3 regions of the Virgibacillus dokdonensis genome follow, and region 1 is predicted to be linked to each of the others. Evidence: predicted binding sites of a transcription regulator. Region 1 holds the regulator's gene; each other region holds the start of a gene.
The links. Region 1 encodes CtsR, which represses protease genes until heat stress. Its sites were predicted from a motif close to ATGGTCAATAAAGGTCAAACA; they were not measured.

Region 1 (3,291 bases):
CATCTATTTGGACAGTTGCAGGGTTAGGTCTGGTAGTAGGTGTTGGTATGTATGGGGCAGCAGTAGTAACAACTGCAATAATATTACTCAGCCTTATATTCCTTAATAATTTTGAACGCCTATTTAAAAAAGGAAAAGTTTCCCACGTTATTCAAATCGTTACACTCCCAGACTTGCCCGTAAATGAGGTGGTTGCAGTGTTTGACAACCATTACGTTTCTATTAAAAAAGTAGAAATATCAAAATCAGATAATAATTACCGTAATATTTTTATTAATACAGAAGGAATAACGAATGCAGAACGTCTAACTTTATTTGATGAAATTTCTCGTATTAACCATGTTAGAAATGTTACTGAATTAAAATAAAAAGCATATAGTTATAAGGATGTATTTAAAAGTGTTCGTATAAGATGGGAACTCCAGATAGTGGAATACTCATCTTTTTTTACGTTGTAGCAAAGTGTGAATTTTATTCTTAAAATTTTGACGATAAGCCAAGTTGTTGAAATATCGGCGGAAGGTTAGGAACAGGTCAAACTGTTGTTTAAGAAAGGTTAGATAGAGAAAAACAAACAGGGGAATTCCTAATAACGAGGTATAAAAATGGGCGATACTCGTTCGAATGAATTACGTCCGTTTCTTTTATATAAAAAAGGCGTACCTTTCAAAATTCTAAAATGTTTGGCAAAATCTTTTTTACACTATAGGAATGTGTCGGATTTTTTAATATATTATAAGCAAAAATACGGTTTCCGCCATAAGACTTGACGATAAGTCAAGTTTTCTATGGTAATACGGTTTGTCGTAATAAAAAGACTTTTGTCGTGAAATTCCCATTCATAGAAGGTTTTTTTATTATGTGTTTTTTATGAGTTATTTTTGTCTACAATAAACATAGTATTGTATTTGCATCTTCTTTAAATTCCCGTATAATAAAAGTATAGTCAAAGATAGTCAAAGTCAAAACCGTTACTCTATACAAAAGGGGGTGGGCATATGGGTAATATATCAGATATAATTGAAAGTTATTTGAAGCAAATCCTTCAATCAAAAGGGAAGAATGTAATTGAAATTAAACGAAGTGAGATAGCTGACCAATTTCAATGTGTCCCCTCACAAATTAATTATGTAATTAATACACGCTTTACTGCTGAAAAAGGTTATATTGTGGAAAGTAAGCGTGGTGGCGGTGGTTTTATTCGAATTATGCGGGTTATTCACCAAGAAGAGTCCAAGTTGATTGATGAAATTATTGAAATGATTAATCCATCTGTATCTCAGCAAAAAGCAGTCGGTATATTAGAAAGGTTACTTGAAGAAGAGTTAATTACGGAACGCGAGGCTAAGATTATGTTAAGCGCTATTGAAAGAACGACGCTTCCATTCCAATTGCCTTTACGAGATGAAATTCGTGCACGCGTATTAACATCCATGCTTACAACGCTTAAGTATTTAAATAAATAAAGGGGAGTGTGAACATGCAATGCCAAGAATGTCACAAACGTCCTGCAACCCTTCATTTCACACAAGTGATTCAAGGGCAAAAAATGGAGGTTCATGTTTGTAATGTTTGTGCGAAGGATAAAGGGTATATGAACTATTCAGAAGATGGATATTCGCTACATCATTTACTTTCTGGGTTATTTAATTTTGACACCTCCAGCTTGTCAAATCCACACACGGAAAGTTATCATCAGACAAAGGACTTACAATGTCCAAAATGCGAAATGACTTTTTCTCAATTTAAGCAAGTAGGAAAATTTGGCTGTGCTGTTTGTTATGAAACTTTTAACGATCGTTTAGACTCGATATTTCGAAGAGTCCATGCGGGGAATGTAAAGCATAATGGGAAAATCCCTAAACGACAAGGTGGAGATTTGCATAAGAAAAAACAGCTAGAAGATTTAAAACTGCATTTGAAAAAGTTAATTGAGAATGAAGAATTTGAAGAAGCAGCAAAAGTAAGAGATCAAATTAAAGCTTTAAATCAAGATGACGGTCAGGCAGAGGCAGGTGATCAATCATGACATTGCAGCAATTTATGAATGAAGCGATTAGCCCGTGGATGCGGAAAGATGGTCCAGATAGCGATATTGTTTTAAGTAGCCGTATTCGCCTTGCTCGAAATTTTGCTAATATACCTTATCCAATAGCTGCTGATCCAAAAGAGTTAGAGGAAATAAGGAGTTTTTTTCAAGAAAAGTATGAAGGACAAACTTATGGAGTGTATAAAGATTTAGCATTTGTATCCATTCGTGATCTATCCGCTATTGAAAAACGTGTATTAGTCGAAAAACATTTGATTAGTCCGTTGTTAGCAAAGCAATCTGAAGCTGCATCTGTGCTTATTTCTGAAAATGAGCAAGTATCTCTTATGATCAATGAAGAAGACCATATTCGCTTGCAACTTTATTTCCCAGGTTTTCAAATAGCAGAGGCCCTGCAACAAGCATTCGAATTTGATGATTGGCTAGAAGAAAAAATCAATTATGCTTTTGATGAAAAACGAGGTTACTTGACAAGTTGTCCGACGAATGTAGGAACTGGAATGCGTGCTTCTGTTATGATGCATTTGCCCGCGTTAGTTTTAACAAAACAAATCAATCGCATGATACCAGCAATTAACCAGTTAGGTCTCGTTGTACGAGGTATTTATGGCGAAGGTAGTGAAGCGCAAGGAAACATTTTTCAAATATCTAATCAGATTACGCTTGGAAAATCAGAAGAGGATATCGTTGCTGATTTGCAAAGTGTTGTGAAGCAATTAATTGAACAGGAACGTTATGCGAGACATCGGATAATGGAGCAATCGAAAGAGAAGTTGGAAGATCGAATTTTTCGTTCTTATGGTGTATTGGCATATGCAAGAATTTTAGAATCAAAAGAGGCTGCAACATGCTTATCCAATGTAAGGTTAGGTATTGATGTAGGTTTATTGAAAAATGTATCAAGAAATATTTTAAATGAACTAATGATTTTGACTCAACCAGGATTTTTACAGCACTATGCCAAAAAAACATTAGCAGCAAGTGAACGTGACCAATTGCGAGCTTCTCTTATTCGTCAGCGGTTGCAATTAGAGGAATAGATAGGAGGAAACGAATATATGATGTCTGGACGTTTTACCGAAAGAGCACAAAAAGTACTCGCACTCTCCCAAGAGGAGGCTGTAAGATTAGGGCATAATAATATCGGGACAGAACATATTTTACTAGGACTTGTCCGCGAAGGAGAAGGTATTGCTGCAAAAGCATTACAATCACTTGGATTGGAGATTTCCAAAATTCAA
Region 2 (3,291 bases), 1.2 Mb from region 1:
CCCTTTATCAGTTGGTCCACCATAATTTTTATCAGTAGCCCAATGCTGCCATGTGGAATAATTAGCAATAGCTGTGCCAAATTCCGTTGTCATTCTCCAGCCTCGATCAGCAAATTGCTCTGCTACACGATTAGATTCCCATTGATCTTGATACCATACATCTAAATAAATAAAATCTAAATTTGGTACATTTGCCTTCAGTTCATCCAAGCGTTTCGCACGCGAACCAGTATATAAATCTTTTAACTTATCGATGGTGTAAGACTGATCTAACCAACCCCATCCTTTTGCTTCTGGTCCATTTATTAATTCTTCACTAAATGATTTTGCTTCCGGATAAGCTTCCTGAGCATTAATATGCACACCAAATTCTGCGTTATATTTGTTTCCTTCTCTAATTAATGCGTTTATATCTTTTATACCACCAATACGTTCCCCAACATCGCCATAATCTGGATGTCCACTATCATGTCCTTCATTGGCGTATCCTTTTAAGAGAACTGCTTGTCCTAGTCCATCCGTTGCTAAAGCAACCTTTTTCACATTATCAAGCGTTTTCAAAAAGGGCTGTTGCGCATGAGAGCCAAAGTTCATAGCAATTCGTGTTCCTACTGTATTGTTTACCGTCTCAGCACCTTCTACTTTTGGCAGTAAATCTCGGTATTCAATGGCTGCATCCTGCCAATCAACTTGCCCATCGTCATTTATATCTTCTGCAATAACAACTTTAACGGTAGGGGTATTAGAAGCAGGCTGATTCATAAAATCACGGTGATAATATAAAGCATTTGAACCAATTCCCATTACTTTATTACCGTTTTCATTTTCATAACGGCTTGCTACAAGATTTCGATAACCGTTTACTTCTGAGCTTGACCATACGCCTGCGCTAAGTTCATTGGTGGATAAAAATGCCGTATAATAGCCTTTTTTTGCGCCGATATCCTTCAGCGTAGCATCCACTTTTACAGTAGTATCTCCCGGCTTCTTAACATCACTGCTCAAATTAGTAAGCTTGGCTTCGGCACCTTTTTGCGCATCATGCACCGAAATAAAATTTAAATCAACAAATTCTATTGTTTCTATTTGAACATCTGTTTTCGAATCTACTTTCTGTATTTGGTAAACGACTTGGTTGCCATCTACTTTTAATGAAAGCTTCACATGCACGTCTATATTTTCATATTCATCTTTTACATGTAATGAATAGATCGCTTCCTGATCATTTACCTTTTCAAATGCCACTTCTGGATAGTAAAGCATGTTATTCACCTTTAATCCATATACCGGCGTTTCTTGTCCATACATCATTTTCCCGTCTACATCATATTCCACTACTCGAGGATAGACTTGATCAACGGTTACATCCATATAATCAGAGCTTAACGTTTCTAATATAGGATCTTTACTTGGTGGTGTTGGTGGTACATATTCTTTTATTTTCACATTCGAAATGTTTATATTTGCTTCACCTCGGCTCTTTTCCAAACCGAGCAACCCTGGTGAATCAACACCTTCTGCTTGTGTCCAAGCACCTATCTTGTCACCATTAATATATAGGCTTGCAGTGTCATCCATAAATTTAACCCGAAGCTTATAAGTTTTATTTGCCTCTAACGCCACACTATTTGTCATGGAAGTCCACTTATTTGTCGGACCAAAGATTTCCCCAAAATACTGATTATTACTATCTCCGGTTCCAACATACGTATAAGCAGAATTGTCTTGAACTCGGTAAATAAAGCCAAAACGCTTTAAATCCGAATCTGCTGTAATATCCGCCTCAAAAACTCCATTCTTTATTTTAGGCATGTTACGATAGACAATTTTGTTCTTTCCATGAGATGTTACACCGTACGTAACGGAACCATCGTTGTTATACTTTAGCGTCCCATCTCCTTGTAAAACTTCAAAATCGCCATCTTCCAGTTTGGAATCAGTAATATGGACAGATTCTGATTTTTTTTCAGCTTTTGATTGCTTCTCCACTTGTACTTTTGAATCCTTTACATCTAAGTTAGCATCAGACTCTTCAGCCGCAACACGAGATGGAGACATACTTGTTATTATTCCTGTCGATACGAGCATCAGTACAGTAAGAAAAATGGCTAGTCTTTTTTGCAAGCTTTTACTCAAAATAGCAACCTCCTCCAAATGTCTATGTTTTAGTACTAGTACTAAGTTAAGCCTATCCTTAATGAAGCGCTTTCACAATAAGAATGTTGTTAGATTTTTTAGAGATATTGTTTTCTCTGCAGTGAAATAAGATAAAAGAACTAGCAAAATGGCTCATATAGAACAAAAGACTTACCAGTTTTTACGTTTTATATTCGTTGTCCATGACGCGTCATTGAACAGTTAGAAAAACGTGGGTGATACTTTAATTTTTCTATAGTGGAACGAATCAACTAAAGTTTTAGGAATCATGTTCCTGCAACAGGAGTATGCAGGTGCCCTCCGGCAAGCTCGTCTTTAGTCGGCCTTCCTATTTAGTACGAACCGATGATGACTTATCTTAGGGCAATGGAGTGAAGTCGCCTAGTTGCTGGACGCTTAAGTCGGACGTGGCTTATTCTGTTATTTCCTTGCCCCAAAGCATCTATTTTTTATATTTTCTTATCTTACAAAAAAATGTACTTGTCCAACAAAGACAAGTACACTACGCATTCAGAGTACATTCCTATATTTATTTACGATATCCATCAGGATTTCCCACGTGCCAATTCCAGGCATCCTCTATAATTTTTGTTATTAGGGTGCGCTTTGGATTCCATCCTAATATCTCTTTCGCTTTATGTGAACTTGCAATTAGTGTACTAGGATCGCCTGCACGCCGTTTCCCAATTTTGGCAGGTATTTTCTTACCAGTTACTTGTCTAGCTGTATCAATAATTTCTTTCACCGAGAACCCTTGGCTACTTCCTAAATTGAATATATCGCTTTTTCCTCCGCGCTGTAAGTAATCTAATGCAAGTAAATGTGCATCAATTAAATCTTGTACGTGAATATAATCACGAATACATGTACCATCTTCCGTAGCATAATCATCTCCAAAAATGGTTATATGGTCTCGTTGTCCCAACGCTGTTTGTAGCACAATTGGTATTAAATGTGTCTCTGGATGATGGTCTTCCCCTATCTCGCCTGTTTCTCTTGCTCCAGCAACATTAAAATACCTTAACGATACATATGTTATTCCATGTGCTTGTTCAGTCCATTTCATCATTTTTTCCATTGTTAATTTTGTTTCGCCGTACGTATTAGTTGGATGAGTAGCCATTGTTTCTGTAA
Region 3 (3,291 bases), 1.4 Mb from region 1:
TGAAACTTTCCAGCAAATATAAAACACACCCTCCATTGCTACGAAATGAGTAATAATGGAGGGTGCATACAAAACAAATTCCAAAATGCAAAGAAATACTTTTATTCAGGCTTAGCCGCCCATAGTTCGATTTCAATCTTTATTTCTGGTAAGCCTAATTCAGAGATATAGCCAATCGTCATTGCAGGGTAATTTTCACCAAATAGGCCATCCCACTCAGAATATAGATAGTCCCAATCGATTTTTTCTGTAGCCCAAATATTTACTTTAATGATGTTATTCTCATCTAATGCTTCCGATTCGGGAACATGTTTCATATTAATAAAGGTGTTTTTAACTTGAGCGTTAAAATCAATCGGGATATCTCCCTTCATGTCCACTCCAATTTGCCCTGAGGTTACAAAAAGATCTGCTTCTTTAGGTATTCTTGTAATATGCGTATAGTTACCCACTGGAGTGGGCATTGTTACAGGGTTTTTTCTAGTAATTTTTCCGTTCATTTTATTACCTCGCCATCAAATTATTCTACTATTATTCTTCAAAAGCTATTTTGGGCACACTTCACCAATTTATATAACTTTTAGAAAAAAACAGCAGTAGAGTATCCATATCCCATTGATAAATAAGCAAGTATTTTTTTCTTCATGAGCTAGATACTCCTTCCTTAAAGATGACAAAGTAAATTCTTTATTCAATATACCACATTCTTTTTAAATCCACAATTATAGCATTAAGAATTAACCTCATTAGATTTTTTAATTCCATTCATTTTTTGGCATGCTGCACTTTTACTGCACAACTATTCCTTTATAGAAAAAATAAAAACGCCTCTTTTATTACTTACATAGACAGTAATACAAAGAGACGTTTTAGTCATCTAATAAATTATAAAAAATCACAGTATGAGGTACCATAAAAACTTCCGATGGTTTTCTCGGATATAAAATCTTTTTTACGCGCCCGGAGGGATTTGAACCCCCGACTCACGGTACCGGAAACCGTTGCTCTATCCCCTGAGCTACGGGCGCATATTTTTATTTTGAATGAAGACACATAGGATATTATAACCTGTATTCTAATAATAGACAACCCCTTTTTTCTTTTGTATGTTTATTTTCATAGAAAACGGGAATAAATGGATGTATATTTGTCAAACTTCAATGTTTATTGTTTGACCTTATTTGACCTATTAGTTATGATAAATATATCGATATCAAAGATATACGAATAGATAGAGGAGGATAATTGTTATGAATTTAATACCAACAGTAATTGAACAAACTAACCGCGGTGAACGCGCCTATGACATCTACTCACGCTTACTTAAAGATCGAATCATTATGTTAGGAAGTGCGATTGACGATAACGTTGCAAATTCCATTGTAGCCCAATTATTATTTCTAGACGCAGAGGATCCTGAAAAAGATATTTCACTATACATCAACTCACCAGGTGGATCAATCACTGCCGGCATGGCAATTTACGATACGATGCAACTCATTAAGCCAGATGTTTCTACAATCTGTACAGGAATGGCAGCATCTATGGGGGCATTCCTATTAACTGCGGGTGCCAAAGGCAAACGTTACGCATTACCTAATAGTGAGGTAATGATTCATCAACCACTAGGTGGAACACAAGGGCAAGCAACAGACATAGAAATTCATGCACGTCGAATCATTCAAATGCGTGAAAAAATTAATCAAATCCTTTCTGAACGAACAGGACAGCCAATTGAAGTCATTGAACGTGACACAGATCGCGATAACTTTATGACAGCTGAAAAGTCTGTAGAATATGGTTTAATTGATAAGGTACTAGAGCGTAAACCTGATTAAAGAACATAGAAAGCCACCCTTTTTGGGTGGCTTTCTATGTTTCAGAAACAAACTTTGTTAACCTTTCAATAGCCTGTTCTTCATCTGTTCCGTCAGCAATAAGTGTAATCTCTTCTCCAGCAACTATAGCTATGCTCATTAATCCCATAATGCTTTTTGCGTTCACTTTTTTCCCATTTTTTTCAATAAAAACATGAGCATGAAAACGATTTGCTTCTTGAACAAATTCTGCTGCTGGTCTAGCTTGTAGACCAGTAGAAAGATTTACTTTAATTATCCGTTCAACCAATTAGATCATCCTCTCTCCCTCTACAGTAAGCGTTATCATTCTCCTCTGATATCGCTAGCATCAACCTAAAAGCCTTCCCATATTGCTTTTACTTTATGCAAACTATTACTACAACATGGAAGAGAGGAACCCCTCTCCATGTTATCTTATCTATGCAAAATATTTATAATTTACAACCATTATATCATGGTACATTTTGTAAGCAAAGGTTAAGGTACAAACTCGCCATTTCTAATTTTTTCGGCGAAGTCATCGATTTTCTTCAAACGATGATTTACACCTGATTTAGATATCTTACCACTTTCTACTAATTCACCTAATTCTTTCAAGGAAACTTCTTGGTGTTTTACACGGAGAACAGCAATTTCCTTGAGCTTTTCTGGTAACTGCTCCAAACCAACTGTACGATCAATGAACTGTATGTTTTCAATTTGGCGAAAAGCTGCTCCAATTGTTTTATTTAAGTTTGCTGTTTCACAGTTAACAATACGGTTAACCGAATTGCGCATATCTCGAACAATACGCACATCTTCAAATTTAAATAGAGCATTATAAGCACCAATTATACTTAAGAATTCTGAAATTTTTTCTGCTTCTTTTATATAAACTATATACCCGTTTTTTCGTTCTAATTTACGAGCATGTAATTCAAATTGGTTAAGCAAATCACAAAATGAATTATTATGTTCCTCATAAATATTAAAAATTTCCAGATGGTAAGAAGACGTCTCTGGATTGTTCACTGACCCACCAGCAAGAAATGCTCCACGCAAATAAGCTCTCTTACAACAAGACTTATGAATAAGATGATCAGAAATAACCCGATTAAACGTCATTGGTTCTTGCAAAATATGGAGATCTACTAAAATTGGTCTTACACCTTCATTCAAACGAACAATATATACATTATTTTTTTTCAATTTCATTTTCTTTCTTACTAATAATTCCACTCTTGTATCATAAGTTGCTTTAATTAAAGAATAAATCCTTCTCGCTATAGCAGCATTTTCCGTCTGTATATCCAAAGTATATTTTTGCTTTGATATTGAAATTGCCCCATTCATTCGAACTAATGCAGCTAATTCCGCATATTTACAGCAATCATCTACTTCGATTGCTGTTAATTCTTTTTTTATTTCGGAAGCAAAGGACATACTTATCCCT

Region 2: a site for CtsR is predicted at 2,321-2,341, ahead of B2C77_RS15525 (endo-alpha-N-acetylgalactosaminidase family protein). Genes of this name have one in related genera too.
Region 3: a site for CtsR is predicted at 1,169-1,189, ahead of clpP (ATP-dependent Clp endopeptidase proteolytic subunit ClpP). Genes of this name have one in related genera too.

The regions. Positions count from the first base shown of each region.
Region 1 covers NZ_LT745763.1:4,189,077-4,192,367, reverse strand. Annotated here, with positions in the region: gene B2C77_RS21205 (MgtC/SapB family protein) at 1-368, shown strand, start outside; gene B2C77_RS21200 (CtsR family transcriptional regulator) at 999-1,466, shown strand; gene mcsA (protein-arginine kinase activator protein McsA) at 1,481-2,029, shown strand; gene mcsB (protein-arginine kinase McsB) at 2,026-3,090, shown strand; gene clpC (ATP-dependent protease ATP-binding subunit ClpC) at 3,109-3,291, shown strand, end outside.
Region 2 covers NZ_LT745763.1:2,977,408-2,980,698, forward strand. Annotated here, with positions in the region: gene B2C77_RS15525 (endo-alpha-N-acetylgalactosaminidase family protein) at 1-2,088, opposite strand, end outside; gene galE (UDP-glucose 4-epimerase GalE) at 2,687-3,291, opposite strand, start outside.
Region 3 covers NZ_LT745763.1:2,773,742-2,777,032, forward strand. Annotated here, with positions in the region: gene B2C77_RS14645 (RidA family protein) at 102-500, opposite strand; tRNA gene B2C77_RS14650 (tRNA-Arg) at 956-1,028, opposite strand; gene clpP (ATP-dependent Clp endopeptidase proteolytic subunit ClpP) at 1,251-1,838, shown strand; gene B2C77_RS14660 (HPr family phosphocarrier protein) at 1,873-2,127, opposite strand; gene whiA (DNA-binding protein WhiA) at 2,337-3,281, opposite strand.